Regions from separate parts of the Pseudoalteromonas sp. JSTW genome, predicted to be linked through region 2. Evidence: predicted binding sites of a transcription regulator. Region 2 holds the regulator's gene; each other region holds the start of a gene.
The links. Region 2 encodes sigma-54, which starts transcription at its own class of promoters, with help from an activator protein. Its sites were predicted from a motif close to GTTGGCACGNNNNTNGNNT; they were not measured.
Positions count from the first base shown of each region.

Region 1: flgB (flagellar basal body rod protein FlgB) is a predicted target of sigma-54. The motif match lies at 3,722-3,740, and genes of this name have one in related genera.
Region 3: GZH31_RS12055 (CsbD family protein) is a predicted target of sigma-54. The motif match lies at 3,307-3,325, and genes of this name have one in related genera.

Region 1 covers NZ_CP058972.1:956,727-962,603, forward strand. Annotated here, with positions in the region: gene flgN (flagellar protein FlgN) at 185-616, opposite strand; gene flgM (flagellar biosynthesis anti-sigma factor FlgM) at 609-929, opposite strand; gene flgA (flagellar basal body P-ring formation chaperone FlgA) at 1,009-1,713, opposite strand; gene GZH31_RS04410 (chemotaxis protein) at 1,856-2,788, shown strand; gene GZH31_RS04415 (protein-glutamate O-methyltransferase CheR) at 2,810-3,640, shown strand; gene flgB (flagellar basal body rod protein FlgB) at 3,774-4,184, shown strand; gene flgC (flagellar basal body rod protein FlgC) at 4,187-4,618, shown strand; gene GZH31_RS04430 (flagellar hook assembly protein FlgD) at 4,632-5,315, shown strand; gene flgE (flagellar hook protein FlgE) at 5,366-5,877, shown strand, end outside.
Region 2 covers NZ_CP058972.1:452,394-458,270, forward strand. Annotated here, with positions in the region: gene mgtE (magnesium transporter) at 1-33, opposite strand, end outside; gene GZH31_RS02165 (HPr family phosphocarrier protein) at 249-521, opposite strand; gene rapZ (RNase adapter RapZ) at 531-1,379, opposite strand; gene ptsN (PTS IIA-like nitrogen regulatory protein PtsN) at 1,380-1,832, opposite strand; gene hpf (ribosome hibernation promoting factor) at 1,836-2,123, opposite strand; gene GZH31_RS02185 (RNA polymerase factor sigma-54) at 2,150-3,646, opposite strand; gene lptB (LPS export ABC transporter ATP-binding protein) at 3,761-4,486, opposite strand; gene lptA (lipopolysaccharide transport periplasmic protein LptA) at 4,483-5,004, opposite strand; gene lptC (LPS export ABC transporter periplasmic protein LptC) at 4,994-5,548, opposite strand; gene kdsC (3-deoxy-manno-octulosonate-8-phosphatase KdsC) at 5,545-5,877, opposite strand, start outside.
Region 3 covers NZ_CP058972.1:2,659,582-2,665,458, forward strand. Annotated here, with positions in the region: gene GZH31_RS12045 (acyltransferase) at 111-554, opposite strand; gene hrpB (ATP-dependent helicase HrpB) at 706-3,126, opposite strand; gene GZH31_RS12055 (CsbD family protein) at 3,364-3,561, shown strand; gene GZH31_RS12060 (GGDEF domain-containing protein) at 3,640-4,680, opposite strand; gene metH (methionine synthase) at 4,906-5,877, opposite strand, start outside.

The DNA of each region.
Region 1 (5,877 bases), 500 kb from region 2:
GTTTGTAAAACGAGAAACGAGAAACGAGAAACGAGAAACGAGAAACGAGAAACGAGAAACGAGTAACGAGCAACGGGTAACGGGTAACGAGCAACGGGTAACGGGTAACGAGCAACGGGTAACGAGCAACGGGTAACGAGCAACGGGTAACGAGAAACGAGTAACTAGAAACGAGTAACGGGCATTATGCTTTAAGGTTATGCACTATTTTTTTATCGCCTTGAATCACACTGCCACCTTGATCGTAGGTCATCGATGAAGGTGCGCCAATCAAGATATCTTTGAGCTGCTTAACACTAAGCTGGGCTTGATGAGCTGCATGTGCATTCACATCATTTTTCTTTTTACAGGCTGCAAGAAGAGAGTTTACTTTAGAAATGAGTTCGTTTACTTCATCATCTGGCGAGTCATTTTTGCTAACCAGCGTTTGCACTTCTTTATCTATTGACTGAATTTGCTGTAGTAGAGAGACTTTTTGTTGGGCAATACTTTTTAGCCCCTCACCACGTTTTGCAGCAATGGCTGTTAATTCATCATCCAAAAGCACAGCAATAGACTCTAAACAAGTGACTTGTTGTGTTAATTTGCTGGCGATTAAATGATTATGATCAGCCATACACATCAAACTCAAATGCGGCGATATTTTTAGCTAACTTTTCAGCATCAATTTGGTATTTACCTTCGCTGATTGCTTTTTTTAACTCAGCCACTTTATTGCTATCAAAGCCAGACGACTGTTCAGCTTTATCTTGTAAAGATTTAAGTTGTTTAGCCTGAGGCGTTAAGCTTACCGAATCTGCACTTGCTTTTGGCGCTGTCGATTTTGCCGCTGCCGCGTTAGCGTTATCTTTTTGTAAATCAAGATTTTTTTGCTTGGTATTCGTCAACACAGAAGTTTGTTGTTGACCATTATTGACATTGCTTACCATAATTTTTGACCTATACATTACCCAACATATGCCTATATATCGGCGGGCACAGCGGATACTTTAGCATAAATATAAAAAATTAAATATTCACTTGCACAGACTCAACACCATCCACACGTGCATTTAATACTTTACCTGATTTTTTGTTTTTTACACGTACTAATTCGTCTAATGTGCCATCTTCAAGCGCAATACCTGTTGTTTTGATCCTCAAGCCACGCAGTGAAGCATAAATAGTCACATTGTCGCCTTTACACACCATGCAAACATGGCTCATTACAATAGGCACACCACTGCGAATATTGCGCTTGCTACGACTGCCGACAAGCATTGATTTTTCTTGAACATATTGCGTTCTTACAAACTGCTTAGGTTTCATCTCTAAGCGCAAATGCTCTGCTCTAATTACTTCACCGCGTGCTAAATTGGTTGTTACGACAACAACGGGTTCCAGCTCAATAATGCGAACATGCACATATTGAGTCCAACTATTTATGTCATCGCATTTAAGTTGTACGGTAACCTGCCGATTAAAAGGAGGTTCTGTCGGTAATGTTTTATTTAATGGCGATTCACACAATCTTTCTGGAATACGGCTATCAAGTGGTAATGCACTTACTTGCGGTGCCGTATCGAGATCGGGGATCTGCTCGCTGACAAAATCAATAGCGATTTGTTGAAGTTGCTCGTTATTATACACTTCAGCTTGTAGATGCGTGGCAAATAACAAGCTAGAAAGAAAATAAAAAACACTGTATCTTCGGCTTTTTTTTAACAAACTCATATTGTTTCGACTATGCTTATTGTTGAAAACAAGGTATAAATATTTTGCGTCAAAAAACAGACGCTTCGTAACCTTATGTAGCTTTAACACAAAGTAAGCAATTATTGTTCCGGCTCTGGTTGTTTATCTTTAGGAGATTGAAATGGCAGGCATTTTAGACTCAGTAAACCAGCGTACACAGTTGGTTGGGCAAAACCGCCTTGAATTACTATTATTCAAACTCAGAGGGCGACAACGCTTTGGTATTAACGTGTTTAAAGTAAGAGAGGTTCTACAATGTCCACCGCTTACAAACATGCCAAAATCGAATGCTTATATTCGTGGTGTTGCACACATTCGTGGTCAAACCATTTCTGTTATCGATTTATCAATGGCTGTTGGCGGTCCTGCCATTGAAAATATCAAAGATAGTTTTATTATCATTGCGGAATACAATCGTTCAGTGCAAGGGTTCTTAGTCGGTGGCGTAGAGCGCATCGTTAATATGAACTGGGAAAAAATTATGCCGCCACCTTCAGGTGCAGGGCGTTACTCTTATTTAACCGCGGTCACTGAAATAGAAAACGAACTGGTAGAAATCTTAGACGTCGAGAAGATCCTTAACGAAATTTGCCCTGTTAACACTGAAGTAAGTGCGGATGTGATTGGTGAGGGAGAAATCCAAAAAGATTTAGGGGAGCGAATCGTTTTTATTGCTGATGACTCGGCCGTTGCGCGTAATCAGGTAAAACGTGCGTTAGAACCTCTCGGTGTACAAACTGAACTCGCTAAAAATGGTAAAGAAGCTTTAATACGCTTACGTGAAATAGCAGAACTTGATTGTGTAAATAATATTACTGAGCGAGTTGGCTTGTTAATTTCAGACGTTGAAATGCCAGAAATGGATGGCTACACCTTAACCGCAGAAATTAAGGCCGATCCAAAATTATCACCTTTGCATGTAATCTTGCATACATCACTCAGTGGTGTTTTTAATCAAGCGATGATAGAAAAAGTGGGTGCCGATGATTTTATTGCAAAATTTAACCCAGACGAATTAGCGACTGCCGTTAAAAAGTGGGTTCATTGTGATTAATTATTTATAGGTGGTATTACTTTGGAAAATAAGCACTTACAACAAAGCGAATACGATCAGTTCCGCTCTTTTTTAGAGCAACAATGTGGCATTGTACTAGGCGATAACAAACTTTATTTAGTGAAAAGTCGCTTGGCGCCATTGATGGCGCGTTTTAATGTTGAGTCATTGTCACAGTTGGTAAGTAAAACCTTGAGTCCTCACGAGAGGCAGCTTCGTGCCGCAGTGGTTGATGCAATGACAACAAACGAAACTTTGTGGTTTCGTGATCAATACCCATTTGAATTGCTTAAAACTAAACTTTTCCCTGAATTCAAAGAATTGCGTCGTCCAATTAAAATTTGGTCAGCGGCAAGTTCATCAGGTCAAGAACCGTATTCTATTGCCATGTCGGTTGCTGAGTTTCAATCTAAGCAACCTGGCGTTTTAAAAATGGGCGCACAAATTATCGGCACAGATATTTCTAATACTATGCTTGATATGTGCAAAAACGCAGAATATGACTCACTGGCTTTGGCACGTGGCCTGTCTGTTGAAAGACGTCAAAAGTTTTTTAAAGACAGTGGTAACGGTATGGCTCAAGTAGTTGATCCAATAAAGAAAATGGTCAGTTTTAGGCATTTAAACTTATTGGATTCGTATGCCTTGATGGGTAAATTTGATATTATTTTTTGCCGTAATGTATTGATCTACTTTGCACCCGAAGTAAAAGCAAAAATTATCGCGCAATTTGCGCAAGCACTTAATCCAAAAGGGTACCTGTTTTTAGGCGCTTCAGAGTCAATGGCTGGCCTTAGTGACAGTTTTGATATGGTGCGATGTAATCCGGGTATCATCTACCAGAAAAAGTAATCTTTCCTTAGCAACCTAGTTCTTAGGTTGCTAATTTCATTATATATCAACACCTTAATTATAAAATAATCATGCTTAATTTTTGGCTTACCTTTTGCATTAGCTAAGGAGAGTCAAATTTTTGGAGATGGTTATGGCTATCAGTTTTGATAAAGCATTCGGTGTGCATCCTCATGCCATGTTGATCCGTTCACAACGCGCTGAGTTATTAGCGACAAATATCGCTAATGCTGATACGCCGGGCTATAAAGCGAAAGATGTCGATTTTGCATCCGCATTAAAAGCGGCAAAAAGCAACCAGCACGGCGGCAATAGCATGGTAAGAACGGATGAGAAACACCTTGCCGGTGGCAGTCGATTTGTTGGTAATTCAGAAATGTTTCGTACGCCAAATCAAGCAGATACAGGTGATGGTAACTCTGTTGATATACAAGTGGAACGAAACTTGTATGTACAAAACTCATTAGAGTATCAGGCAAGCCTGCAATTTATGAGTAGTAAAATTAAAGGCCTTAAAAAAGCCCTCGGTAGTCAAGGAGCTTAATCATGAGTTTATATAATGTTTTTGATATTTCGGGCACGGGTATGAGCGCACAAAATGTTCGCTTAAATACCACAGCAAGTAATATTTCGAATGCAAATACAATTAGCTCAAGCCAAGACCAGACATACCGAGCGCGCCATCCTGTGTTTGCTGCTGAACTTACAAAAGCGTCAGCATCGCAAAGTAATCCGCAGGGCTCTTCTGTTGGCGTTAAAGTATTAGGCATTGTAGAGAGCGATAAGCCGCTACAAATAGAATACAACCCGAATCACCCCAGCGCGGATGAAAATGGGTATATCTATAAACCAAATGTCAACGTTGTAGAAGAAATGGCTAATATGATTTCTGCCTCTCGCTCTTACCAAACAAATGTGCAAGTTGCTGATGCAGCTAAGCAAATGTTAAGTAAAACACTGTTGTTAGGACAACGGTAATCGAGGATAAGTTATGAGTAACGACATCAGCTCTGCATCATCATCCTATATGGATAGCTTGCGTTGGAATGAGACAAACACGCCAACAGCAAAAGAAGACAGTAATACACTGTCTCAAGAAGATTTCTTTTCGTTGTTAACGCAGCAGTTGTCGTTTCAAGATCCGAGCAATCCTGCTGATAACGATCAAATGATTGCGCAAATGACGAACTTTACCATGGCAGAAGGTATTTCAAATTTAAACACAAAATTTGAGTCACTCACTGCATCCATGACATCAAATTCGGCATTACAAGCGTCAACGTTAGTGGGTAAGCAAGCATTGCTTGAGTCAGAGACTATTGACTTTGATGGCGAAAATTTAGCTAAAGGTTCCGTTGTGGCAGAAACAACTGTTGAATCTCTTACGTTAAGAATCACTGATTCGACGGGACAATTAGTTCGCACTATTGATTTAGGATCGAAATCTGCCGGTGCTCACCGTTTCGAGTGGGATGGTAAAGATGGTGAGGGCAATGTTCTTCCTGAAGGCGAATACAATATTAGCGCTGAAGGCTTCGTAAATGGAGACTACAGCAGCATGCCTCTGGCAACCTTTAAGAACATTGAAAGTGTCAATATTAATGGCAGCAGCGGCATTATCGTAAATACAAAAGAGGGTGCGGTTAGGCTAACTGATATAGCTGAAATCGCATAATTAAAAAGGTTTGGGTTAGCTTAGGCTAAGAGATAGGTTAGAGGTGAGTTATGAGCTTCAATATTGCATTAACAGGTTTAGCAGCCGCACAAAAAGATTTAGACGTAACGGCAAATAATATTGCCAACGTAAACACAACGGGCTTTAAAGAGTCGCGTGCTGAGTTTGCTGATGTGTACGCATCGTCAGTATTTAGTTCTGGTAAAACAAAAAACGGCGACGGTGTTAAAACAGCAACGGTTGCACAACAGTTTCACCAAGGGTCGTTATCATTCACAAATAACTCACTTGATTTAGCAATCACAGGGGAAGGTTATTTTGCGATGAGTGATGACATCGCATCACAAGACTTTACATATACGCGTGCGGGTGCATTTAAATTAAATGCAGATAACTTTGTTGTTGATGCCAATGGTAACTACTTGCAAGGTTTCCCTGTTGACCCATCAACGGGTAATACGACGTCGGTAAGTTTAAGTACTACTTCACCGATTCAAATTCCTGATGCTTCAGGTTCGCCTCGTCATACGAGTAATATCTACAGCTCAATGAATTTAGACGC
Region 2 (5,877 bases):
TAGCGGGTAATCTTGTTCAAAGGCTTCTGGCATTGGCGTCCTTACAACTGAAAAAATAGCTTAAAATCTGACTCAGCAAATACAGCATAGTTGCTAAATTTAGTATTTGCAGGGATATCGCCGCACTGAGATAAATTTACTAAGAAAAATGTATTTTAGAGAAGCGAGCGATATAAAAGTAGGATATTTAACAGGAATTTTAAATACCCAATGCAAGTTTAACGTAAACAGTCAAGGCTTAGCAAATGCTATTCTTGTTCATGAAAGCGTTGTGCAATTAATTCGCCTATTGCATTGAGTGCTGCGTCAGCATCGGGGCCTTCACACACCACACGGACTTCTTTGCCTTGGCTGCTTTCGAGTAACATTAAGGCTAATACACTATCGCCTTCGGCTTCTTTATCGTCTTGGTAAAGCGTTATTTTAGCATCGAATTGCAGTGCAAGTTGTGCCAAAACCGTGGCTGCTCGTGCATGTAAACCAAGCTTATTTTGGATTAAAAAAGTGTCTTCAGCATGCATCGTCGTTGCCTATTGGGTATCTTGCTCGCGGTGGCGTATTTTCACGTTTGCGTGACTTTTCGAAAAGCTCTCACCAATGGTTTGCGCTAAGTAAACCGAGCGATGTTGTCCACCTGTGCAGCCAATCGCAATGGTTAAATAACTGCGATTATTTCGCTCTAAGTGAGGGAGCCATGTTTGTACAAAGGTTTGAATTTGCCATGTAAACTTTTGCACTATGCTGTGACTAGCAAGGTAATCTTTTACTGGTTGGTCTAAGCCTGTCAGTGGTTTTAGATCCGGTTCCCAGTGTGGATTCGGTAAAAAGCGAGCATCAAATACGTAATCAGCTTCTTTTGGAATGCCGTGCTTAAAGCCAAACGACATAAAAGTAATAATGAGCTTTTTGTCTTTTTTACCCAGTATTTTTTCGCGAATAGATTCGGCAAGCTGATGCACGCTGAGATCGGTCGTATCAATCATAAAATCGGCACGGGTGATCAAAACATCCAGTAATACTTTTTCTTGTTTAATCGCTAAATCAAGCGGCAGCGAGTCAATCGATAATGGGTGTAAGCGGCGAGTTTCAGAGAACCGTTTGATTAGTGTTTGATCATCACTATCTAAATAAAACAACGTGGGTTTTGCAAAGCCCGGTAAATACTCAAGAATATCGTTAAATTCTTGCTGTTCTTTCGGCAGGTTACGCACATCGATACTTACAGCAATTTTGTCGTAATTATCTGACACACTGCGTACTAACGAAGGAAGCAGGTTTACAGGAATATTATCAACGCAGTAATAGCCTAAGTCTTCAAGTACTCGTAAAGCGACTGATTTACCTGAACCAGAGCGACCGCTGATAATAATTAATTCCATTTATGCCTCTGATGCAATGACTTTAAACAGATCACTATCTGTTTTAGCACTGCGTAGCTGTTTACAAAATTCTTTGTCTTTAAGTCTATCAGCAATTGTTGATAAGGTCTTTAGATGAAGCTGACAGTCACCATCTGGTACGATGAGTGCGACAAAAATATCCACTGGACGATTATCAATTGCATCAAAATTTATAGGTGACTCACTCACAATTACAAATGCGTGTGGCTGATCTGCACCGCTCATACGACCATGTGGAATCGCAATACCTCGGCCAATACCCGTGCTGCCCAATTTTTCTCTGTTCAATAGGGCATTGAGTATATCTTGCTGAGATAAATGAGGGAGCTGCTCATGAGCCAGTTCGCTGATAAATTCGAGAATTCTTTTTTTGCTATTAAAAAGGACCGCAGCTTTGCTGCAGTCCTGGTTAGTAAGTGAACTAAGTTTCATAATTTAGTGTCGAGCTAATTTCTCTTTGTGTTTAATTACTTGACGATCAAGTTTATCGATTAACGAGTCGATGGCTGCATACATATCTTGGTGTTCAGTAGAGGCAAATAACTCGCCTCCGTTTACATGTAAAGTTGCTTCTGCTTTTTGGCTTAGTTTTTCTACATCTAGAATGACATGAACATTATTAATGTGGTCAAAATGCCTTTCTAGTTTCGCAAACTTGGTGTTTACATAGTCTCTTAATGAATCTGTGATTTCTACATGACGACCAGTTAAATTTAGTTGCATAAGCATTTTCCTTCTATGTAAAACGTCTAAATCAGACTCTTACGCTGATTCGACGGAGGTATTGCTAGAGACTCTCGATATTTTGCTATTGTCCGTCTAGCTACTTTAATTCCTTGCTCAGCCAATATATCTGCAATTTTGCTATCACTCAATGGTTTAGCTGTGTTTTCTGCGGCGATTAGCTTTTTGATTAAAGCGCGAATTGCCGTAGATGAACACTCACCCCCATTTTCAGTGCTTACATGGCTGGAGAAGAAATATTTCAACTCAAAAATTCCCCGCGGGGTATGCATGTATTTTTGTGTTGTTACTCGCGAAATTGTTGATTCATGCATTTCGACCATTTCTGCGACATCATTTAATACCATGGGTTTCATGGCCTCAGGACCATGTTCAAAGAAAGCCTGTTGTTGTTGAACAATACAGTTAGTCACTTTTAATAACGTGTCATTACGGCTTTCTAAGCTTTTAATAAACCATTTTGCTTCTTGTAAATGAGAGCGAATAAATTGGCTATCACTGCTTGATTTTACAGAACGTGACATCGCCGCATAGTGGCTATTCACTCTGATTTTCGGCATGCAGTCTGGGTTTAGTTCAACTACCCAACGGCCTTTTATTTTTTTTACGGATACATCGGGTATCACGTATTCAGACTCTTCTCTAACAATTGTATCCGCAGGCTTTGGATTTAAGCTGTGGATCAATGTCATGACTTCTTTCAGCTCACTTTCTTTAAGCTTAGTCTTTTTCATCAAAGTGCGATAGTCACGACTCGCTAATAATTCAATATGTTCTGATAACACCATTTTAGTTTCAGCTAAATAGGGGGTGTCAGCATCGAATTGGCGTAATTGAATACACAAACATTCTTGTAAACTACGGGCGCCAATACCGACAGGATCGAATAATTGGATTCTTTTTAAGACAGCTTCGACTTCATCAAGTTCGATTTCTTCTTCATCGTTATTTTGATTGAAGCTTTCAACAATGTCTTCGCAGCTTACGGTTAAAATACCCGAATCATCAATTGCCTCAACAATCGCAACGGCAATCGCTTCGTCTGTTGGGCTGAATGGAGTTAGTTGTAACTGCCACATTAGGTATTCGTGGAGAGTTTCGGTTGATGCGCCTTGGTAAATTGATTCATCTTCAGGCATTGGACCTGAGGAACTTGATGGGGCAGCACTCATGTACTCATCCCACGTAACATCCATTGCTAAGTCGTCACTTACGGTGTCTTTGTTGAGGGCATCACTGCTTTCTTGCTCGTACTCGCTCGCAGCTTCGTCAGCCGACGCGCTTAGTTGGGTATCGTCAGATTCGGCTTTTTGCTCGTTCTTGCCAATACTCTCTTCTGCATAATCTGCTTCTTCAACTTCAAGCAAAGGGTTAGAGTCTAACGCTTCTTGAATTTCTTGCTGGAGATCCAATGTACTGAGCTGCAACAAACGGATAGCCTGTTGCAGTTGTGGAGTCATTGTAAGTTGCTGGCCCATGCGCAGCTGTAATGATTGCCTCATGTATCCCTAACAATCCTTTTTAGTCTTATCAAACAATAGCACGATGCCGTTAACTATTTATTTGATTTATTGTCATTGTTATAAGTCTAGCAGATGCTCTAGTCGGTGGCGTATTTAAAGCCTGAATTGCTCGCCTAGATACACATCGCGTACAGTTTGGTCGGCTAACACATGTTCAGGTGTACCTGATGCAATTAGCTCCCCATGAGAAACAATGTAGGCTTTTTCACAAACATCAAGGGTTTCTCTCACATTGTGGTCAGTAATTAATACACCAATACCACGATTTTTTAAGTGCTCAATAATTTTCTTTATATCTAACACTGAAATAGGATCAACACCAGCAAAAGGCTCATCGAGCAAAATAAATTTAGGGTCAGCGGCCAGTGCGCGTGCTATTTCAACACGACGGCGTTCACCCCCTGACAATGCCATACCTTGGCTGTCACGAATGTGTTGAATGCTAAATTCATCAAGTAAGCTGTTAAGTGTTTCTTCGCGGCCTTGTTTATTGAGATCTTTACGGGTCTCTAAAATGGCCATTAAGTTTTGATAAACAGTCAGTTTTCTAAAAATCGATGATTCTTGTGGCAAATAGCCAATACCTAAGCGAGCGCGGCTGTGCATTGGCAATAAGGTGATGTCGTTATCATCAATGCTTATTTTACCTTTGTCACTGGGCACTAATCCCACAATCATGTAAAAGGTGGTTGTTTTACCTGCGCCATTTGGCCCAAGTAAACCGACAATGCTGCCAGCTTCTACCTCAAGGCCTACATTTTTTACAACTTGGCGACCCTTATAGCTTTTAGCTAATAGCTCTGCTTTTAGTGTGCTCATGGCTGGCCTTCATCGTTCTTTTTGTTATCAACAGGCACTAAAATAGTGTGTACACGATCGGTCGAGTTTTCATCTTTCTCGGCACTTATCAGTTGCTGTTCCATATCGTATGTAATGCTCTTGGCACTGACTTTTTGGCCTGCTTGAGTCACTTGTGCATTGCCAACGAGTGTTAATAAGCGTTTAGCAACATCGTAACGAACTTCTTCAGCACTGGCGCTCATAATAGTGCCGTCAGCTTGTTTTTCTTCAAAGTAAGCGGGCTTTCCTGTGGCAATAATTAATTCAACCGTGCCTTCAACTTCACCTGCATGTGCTTCGAGTCGATCCGCTGTAATACGACGGTTACCATGTATGATCTCGACATTATCTTCGAAGATACCAATGCCATTTTTTAGCTGACCTTCTTGGCGATCAGAGCTAATGCTGATTGGTGTGCCAGCCTGCTCAGCAGCTGCGCCAGAAAACGCAATCAATAAGCTTGGGATCAGGAGTAATTTCTTAAGTTTATTGGTCATAGTATATGGTTCGTGTATGGTTAGTTAACTCAACAATTTCGGCTTTTAAATCGGCTTTTAAACCTTTACCGGTAATTTTTAAATTCGGTCCTGTCAGCGTGACAGGTTGCTTAGAAAACATGGTCATTTTGTCAATGTCGATGTTAATGTTCTCAGCTTTAATATCTTCGATCATGCCATTATGGGTAAGGTTTTTAGCAACTACATCCCCTTCGAATACAAGCTGATCGTTTTCATATAACGTGGCTTCTTTGGCTTTTACTTGCCAAACTTGCTGATCACCGTAAATGGTGAAAATGGGTTGCTCAAAAAAGGTGAACCCGAGCTGTTGATACAGCTCCATTTTAGCAGCGGCCACTTTATGACTGATTTTACCTTGATCATCATAGGCTGTTTGCTTTAATGCGATTGCGGTATAATCAGGTGTAGCGATAATCTCGTCTTCACTGAGCACTGTGTTTGTCGGTTGATTAAAGTACGGATACCATAACCAAACCATGCTACAAACAAAAACAACACTTAGTAAAATACGGGCTATATTCATGCGCTCGTTCCATCGCTAGTTAGCGGTTTGCCATTTTCTAGCATTAATAAATCAGTTAGTTCACGCACAGCTCCAAAGCCACCAGGTAACAGGGTGGTGTAATGAGCCAGTTTTTTGATTAATGGATGAGCATCATTAACAGCAACGGCAAATCCGACTTTTTCCATAACCGGTAAGTCTGGACCATCGTCACCAATATAGGCAATTTGCTCATCTGTTAAGCTAAGTTTATCTTTTAACTCTTGATAAGCAATGAGCTTATTTTCTTGGCCCTGATAAATATGTTGTACCGTAAGGCTAGTCATTCGCTGCTGAACTATTTGTGAATG
Region 3 (5,877 bases), 1.4 Mb from region 2:
TTATTCTATTAATCTTAAACCTAAAATAACGACAAAGACTGTAATTAGCAATTACTTAGTTAAAGACACTGCGGCTGAGTATTAAAATAACCACATTATATTTAAAGCATTTAAAACAGTAAGCTCGTCAACCAATAGCTCAGCACCACAAAACTAATGTTGGCGAGCGCCCTTACCCACCAGGGGGCAAAGCTAAACTGTAATTGACTAAATTGAGTAATAAGCACCACCACAGCCATGACACTAAACCAGGGAGTAAAAAAGAACACCGGTTTTAACTTTACTATACTCACCGCTAAATCATGTAAAGCGCCGCTAACGGCAAAGGTTACCAGTACAGCACACCAAACTGGCAGCACCTCATTACTGGGTTTCATCACGTAGCGCGATAAGTAGTAGCTCCAAATGGGATTCCAATAACGCCAAAATAAATAAAACGAACTTGCACCTAACGAACGACTCAGCATATTACGCATCGAGTCTTTATGCCCCAGCGGCACACCGGTGCGTTTTTTAACGTATTGAGCTAGGGTTATAGGCGTAGACACTGGCATTCTCTTTTGCTATTGACCTTATCAGACTACTAAAGAGACAGTAAAAACGAAACCTATACAATGCAGGAAATTGTAACGGGTTATGACCATGGCAAACTTAATTAGATGGGTCACTATAAAGCCCCGCTACTCGCTTGGCTTGCTATTTACTTCACATTTTACTTTTTACTTTATTTGTTGCTTGGCTCGTAGCTGGGTTGTCTGGCCAAAAGTGTTTTGGGTAACGCCCTTTCATCTCTTTTTGTACGTCGCGGTAACTGGTTTGCCAAAAATTCGCTAAATCTTGAGTAAGCTGCAGAGGCCGTTTTGCAGGTGATAAAAGCTCCATTAATAACGGTAACTTACCTTGTGCAAGCAAAGGTGTGCTGGTCATGCCATACACTTCTTGCATACGCACACTCAGCTTTGCAGGGCCATCGAGCTGGTAGGTAATTCTTACATTAGAGCCACTTGGCACAGTTAAACGCAATGGCAGTAACTCATTTAATGCACTTTGTTGCTGCCAATCAAAACAATTTTTTAGTGCTTCGCCGTAATTAAACTTTTTTAACTGCTCAAGATTTTTAATATCACTCAGGTAAGGCGCTAACCATTGGCTATGTGCACGTAGTTCGTCTCGATTAATGGTCGGAAATGACTCTGGCAACAGCGTGCTTGCCAAACTCATACGAGTGAGTAACTGTTCATTGTCAGTTTGCTCATTAAATAACTGAAAACCATGCTTGCTAAATAAGTTTAACCACGCTTGAGTGCGCTGAGCTTTATCAAGCGGCTGTTTACTTGGCTGACTTGATACTGTGATAGCCCCTAGTTTTACTTCATCTTGATGGATGAAACGTCCTGTTTTTTCGTCGTATTCACATCGCGTCTGCGATGTGAATAAATGGCCGAGTTCATCTTCAAGTTCACTGGGCACAAACGCCACGCCAGCAAATACGCGACTCCCTTTATGGCCGCCCATGCTGGCAATGGCAATGTAGTCATCGTTATGCCAAAACTCTTCACTTAAATCAGCACCTGCGCCATTAGCAAGTAAGTAACCATTACCGCGTTTTTTCGCCAATCGGTCAGGAAATGCAAACGCCACCAGCAAGGCAAGGTATTGCGTTTTAAGCTCAAAGGCTGCTTTCAATTGCAAACGTGATAACCAATAGTTTAATTGCTGTTTAAACACGGGATGCGGCTTTGTATGCTGGCTATGCAGCGCCAAATTAAGATCGGCAGGCATCGTTATGCGGCTTTCGAGTAAGGCGATTAAATACGCCGCTAGCTCATATATGCCTGGCATCGTTACTTGTAATTTTTGTGCTTTAATCAGCATATGTGACAACCGAATATCGGCACCAAAGCTGAGCATTTGACTGCCAAGCGGTGTCAGCTTGTCATTTTCATCTATGGCTTCCAGCATTTTCAACAGCGCTGTTGCTTGCTTAATTTGTTGCGTGCTTGGTACATCAAGCAGGCTTAGCTCTTCAAGTGAAGCGCCCCATTGCTTTGCCTCAAGTAATAACTGGCTAATATCACTGGTGAGAATTTCAGGTGCGTCGTGATTATTGCGACGCTCAAAGGTTTGCTTACTCCCTAAGCGATACACCACGCCCGGTTCAATACGCCCTGCGCGACCGGCTCGCTGCACCGCCGATGAGCGCGAAATATTTTGCGTTATAAGCTCTGTAACACCGGTTTTTAAATTAAAGCTGGCTGCACGGCGCTTACCACTGTCAATTACAATACGTATACCTTCGATGGTTAAACTGGTTTCAGCTACATTGGTGGTCAACACAACTTTACGCTTCCCTTTCGTTGCAGGGGCGATTGCAGCTTGTTGTTCTGCTTTGTTTTGTTCACCAAATAAAGTAAACACCTCGCACTGATCTGCAAGGTCGCTTAGTGCTTGCTGCACCCGTAATATTTCGCGCTGTCCGGGTAAAAAAACTAATGCGCTGCCAGCTTGCTCATTGAGCGCTTGTTTAATAATTGCGGGTATACCATCGAGCCATCGGCTTTCGTCTTTGAGTGGAATATACACTTCATCAATCGGGTAACTTCGCCCTTCAGAGGATATTATTGGGCAGTCAAAAAACTCACTGTACCGCTCACCGTCTAAGGTGGCCGACATCAGTAATATTGTTAAGTCGTCTCTCAATGCCGCTTGCGTTTCAAGGGCAAAGGCAAGCGCGGTATCTGCAGCAATTGAACGCTCATGAAACTCATCAAAAATAAGTAAATCAACGCCACTTAGCTCAGGATCGTTTTGCAGCATACGGGTCAGCATACCTTCGGTGACAATCTCAAGCCGAGTGGCGGGGCTCACTTTTGACTCCCCTCGAATACGCAAACCGACACTTTCACCGACTTTTTCGTTTTGTTGGCTCGCCAAATACTGGGCAATATTACGTGCAGCCAGACGTCTTGGCTCTAACATGACAATGTGTTTAAAGTGCCCTTCACGCATTAATGTGAGTGGCAGCCATGTTGATTTACCTGCGCCCGGTGGTGCTTGTAATAAGGCCATAGGGTTATTTTTTATTGTTGTTAGCAGGGATTGATAAATATCTTCAACTGGCAGCACGTCTGGCATCTCTTACTTTCTTTTTGCCCATTGTATCAAAAAACGATGAACAGCCTCTCATTGAATGAAAGAATTACAAGGTTTTCCTTAAAACCCAGTACAAATTGCAGGCATGTAACACTCTATGTCTAATCATAATAATAAAAACGATGTAATTCAGTTGGTTATATATAAACCATGAATGGCATAACGATTGCTTTTATTAAAGTGAATGTTTAACAAAGTAAGGAGATTATGATGAACAGCGATCGTTTAGAAGGCAATTGGAAAGAGTTAAAAGGTAAAGCACAACGTAAATGGGGTGAACTTACCGATGGCGATTTAGATAAAATTGAAGGTAGCCGTAAAGAGCTTGTTGGTAAAATCCAACAAAAATACGGCAAATCGAAAGAAGAAGCTGAGAGCGAAGTCAGTGACTTTGAAAATAGTCACTAATTTTGCACATAAAAAGACCCCCAGTAATTGGAATGTCCAACTATTGGGGGTCACTTCATTTTGGCGGTTTTTTATTACCTAAGCAGGTGAATGTGTTTCACTATCTAGCTCAGCAACGGTTTGGTTTTTACCGTGTGATTTAGCAAGGTATAAACACTTATCTGCCACACTTAAACAGTGATCAATGCTCTCGTTAGAAGCCCGCTGATGAAGCCCTATGCTCAGCGTCACTTTAAAATTATGAACCCCTTGTTGGAATGCATGTTGCGCCAATTGCTGGTGAATGTTTTCAGCTAATTGTCTTGCTCTACGCTCATGTCCTTGCGGGGTCACAATAAGGAACTCTTCTCCGCCCCAGCGAGCAACAATGTCTTCTTCGCCACTCACACTTTTGAGGATTGAAGCAATGAAAGTGAGCACATCATCACCAATTTGATGACCATAGGTGTCATTCACTTGTTTAAAGTTATCTACATCAATCAACAAAAAGACAGCCCCTTCGTTAAAACGCGCATCTTGCAAGCATTCAGTAGCATAACGGCGATTAAACAAATCGGTCATGGCATCAATACGGGCTAATTTTTGATTTATTTTTAGTTGCTCAATAAGCTCTCGACTGTACTTATTACGGTAATACTCGTAGAAACCACCAAGAATACAAAGAATCGAAAAACACAGCATGACACGGGTCGTAAAATAATGATTCGGATAGCTGTAATACCCAAGCTTATCGGTGAAGTAAAACAGCACTGAAATCACAATAGCCAGTATGATTAAGTCAAATGCGCCGCGTTTTAAACCTCGTATAAAAAAGGTAACAGGCGATACAATAAATAACCACAAAGGCCCAGTTCCATTATTACCACCCGACACAATCAAAAAGCACATCATCGAGTACAAGGCATAAAGCATTAACACAGCAATAGCACGGTCGCGATTTTTAAGGACAAAGGGCGATACAAAAACAAAGCCGCCAATAACCAGTAAAAAACTGAGCGTTATGTAGCCATCTTGGTAGCTTGTAACCGACATTACAAAAGAAGTAATGGCACCAATAAATGCAAATACGCGTAAAAATAGCGCTTTATCTTTGTCACTTGCGCTGCTTGAATCAATCACACCTTTACCCTAATTTCCTTGCTTTACACTAATAACTTTAACACAAATATTTAAATTTGAAGGATATTGGCCTCATTTCACATGCTAAATGCTGATTAAAAGGAAGAAAGTATGATTTTAAAGCGCGTTTTAACGGAGGTAGAAATGCAATTTACCTTAAATAAAAACAAAAAAGCACCGTAAGTTAAGTACTTACGGTGCTTTTGAATAGCACGTTATTGCTTTTTACTCTGGCTCATAGCCTAAATTAGGCGATAACCAGCGCTCTGCTTCTTCAAGCGTCATGTTGGTGCGCTTAGCGTAGTCTTCAACCTGATCTTTTTGAATCTGCGCCACGGCATAGTATTTAGAATCCGGGTGAGAAAAATACCAACCAGACACCGCCGCTCCCGGCCACATTGCGTAAGAGCTCGTCAACTTCATACCTATGCGATTTTCAGTATCGAGTAGCTGCCAGATTTTCTTTTTCTCTGTGTGCTCAGGGCACGCAGGGTAACCCGGTGCAGGACGAATACCTTGGTAATTTTCGCGAATAAGCTCATCATTCGATAAGTTTTCATCGCTTGCATAGCCCCAATACTCTTTACGTACCTGCTCATGCAAATATTCCGCAAAAGCCTCTGCTAAACGGTCTGCAACGGCTTTAACCATAATTTTGTTATAGTCATCTTGTTTCGCATCGAAGGCATCAGCAAGGTCGTCTTCTTCAAGCCCTCCGGTTACGGCAAAGGCACCAAAGTAGTCGGGGACTCCTTTGGGGGCGATGTAATCCGCTAAACAATAATTCGCAAAATCGGTTTTTTCTGTTTGCTGACGCAGATGGCACGAGGTTGTTAACACGTCTGTACGCGTTTCATCGGTGTAAATTTCAATGTCATCACCCACTCGGTTTGCCGGGAATAAACCAATCACGCCCAGTGGTTGTAGCGCACCTGACTGTTCTAAATCGTCAAGCATCGCATTGGCATCAGCAAATAAGCTTTGCGCTTGCTCACCCACAATTTCATCGTTAAGAATACGCGGATACTTCCCTGCGATTGACCATGTCATGAAATACGGTGTCCAATCGATGTACTGTCTTAACGTGGCAATCGACACATTTTTAAACTCTGTCACTCCGAGCTTTTTAGGCACGGGTGGGGTGTAGTTATCCCAGTCAAGTTGTGCGGCATTATCGCGAGCACGTTGAATGGTGAC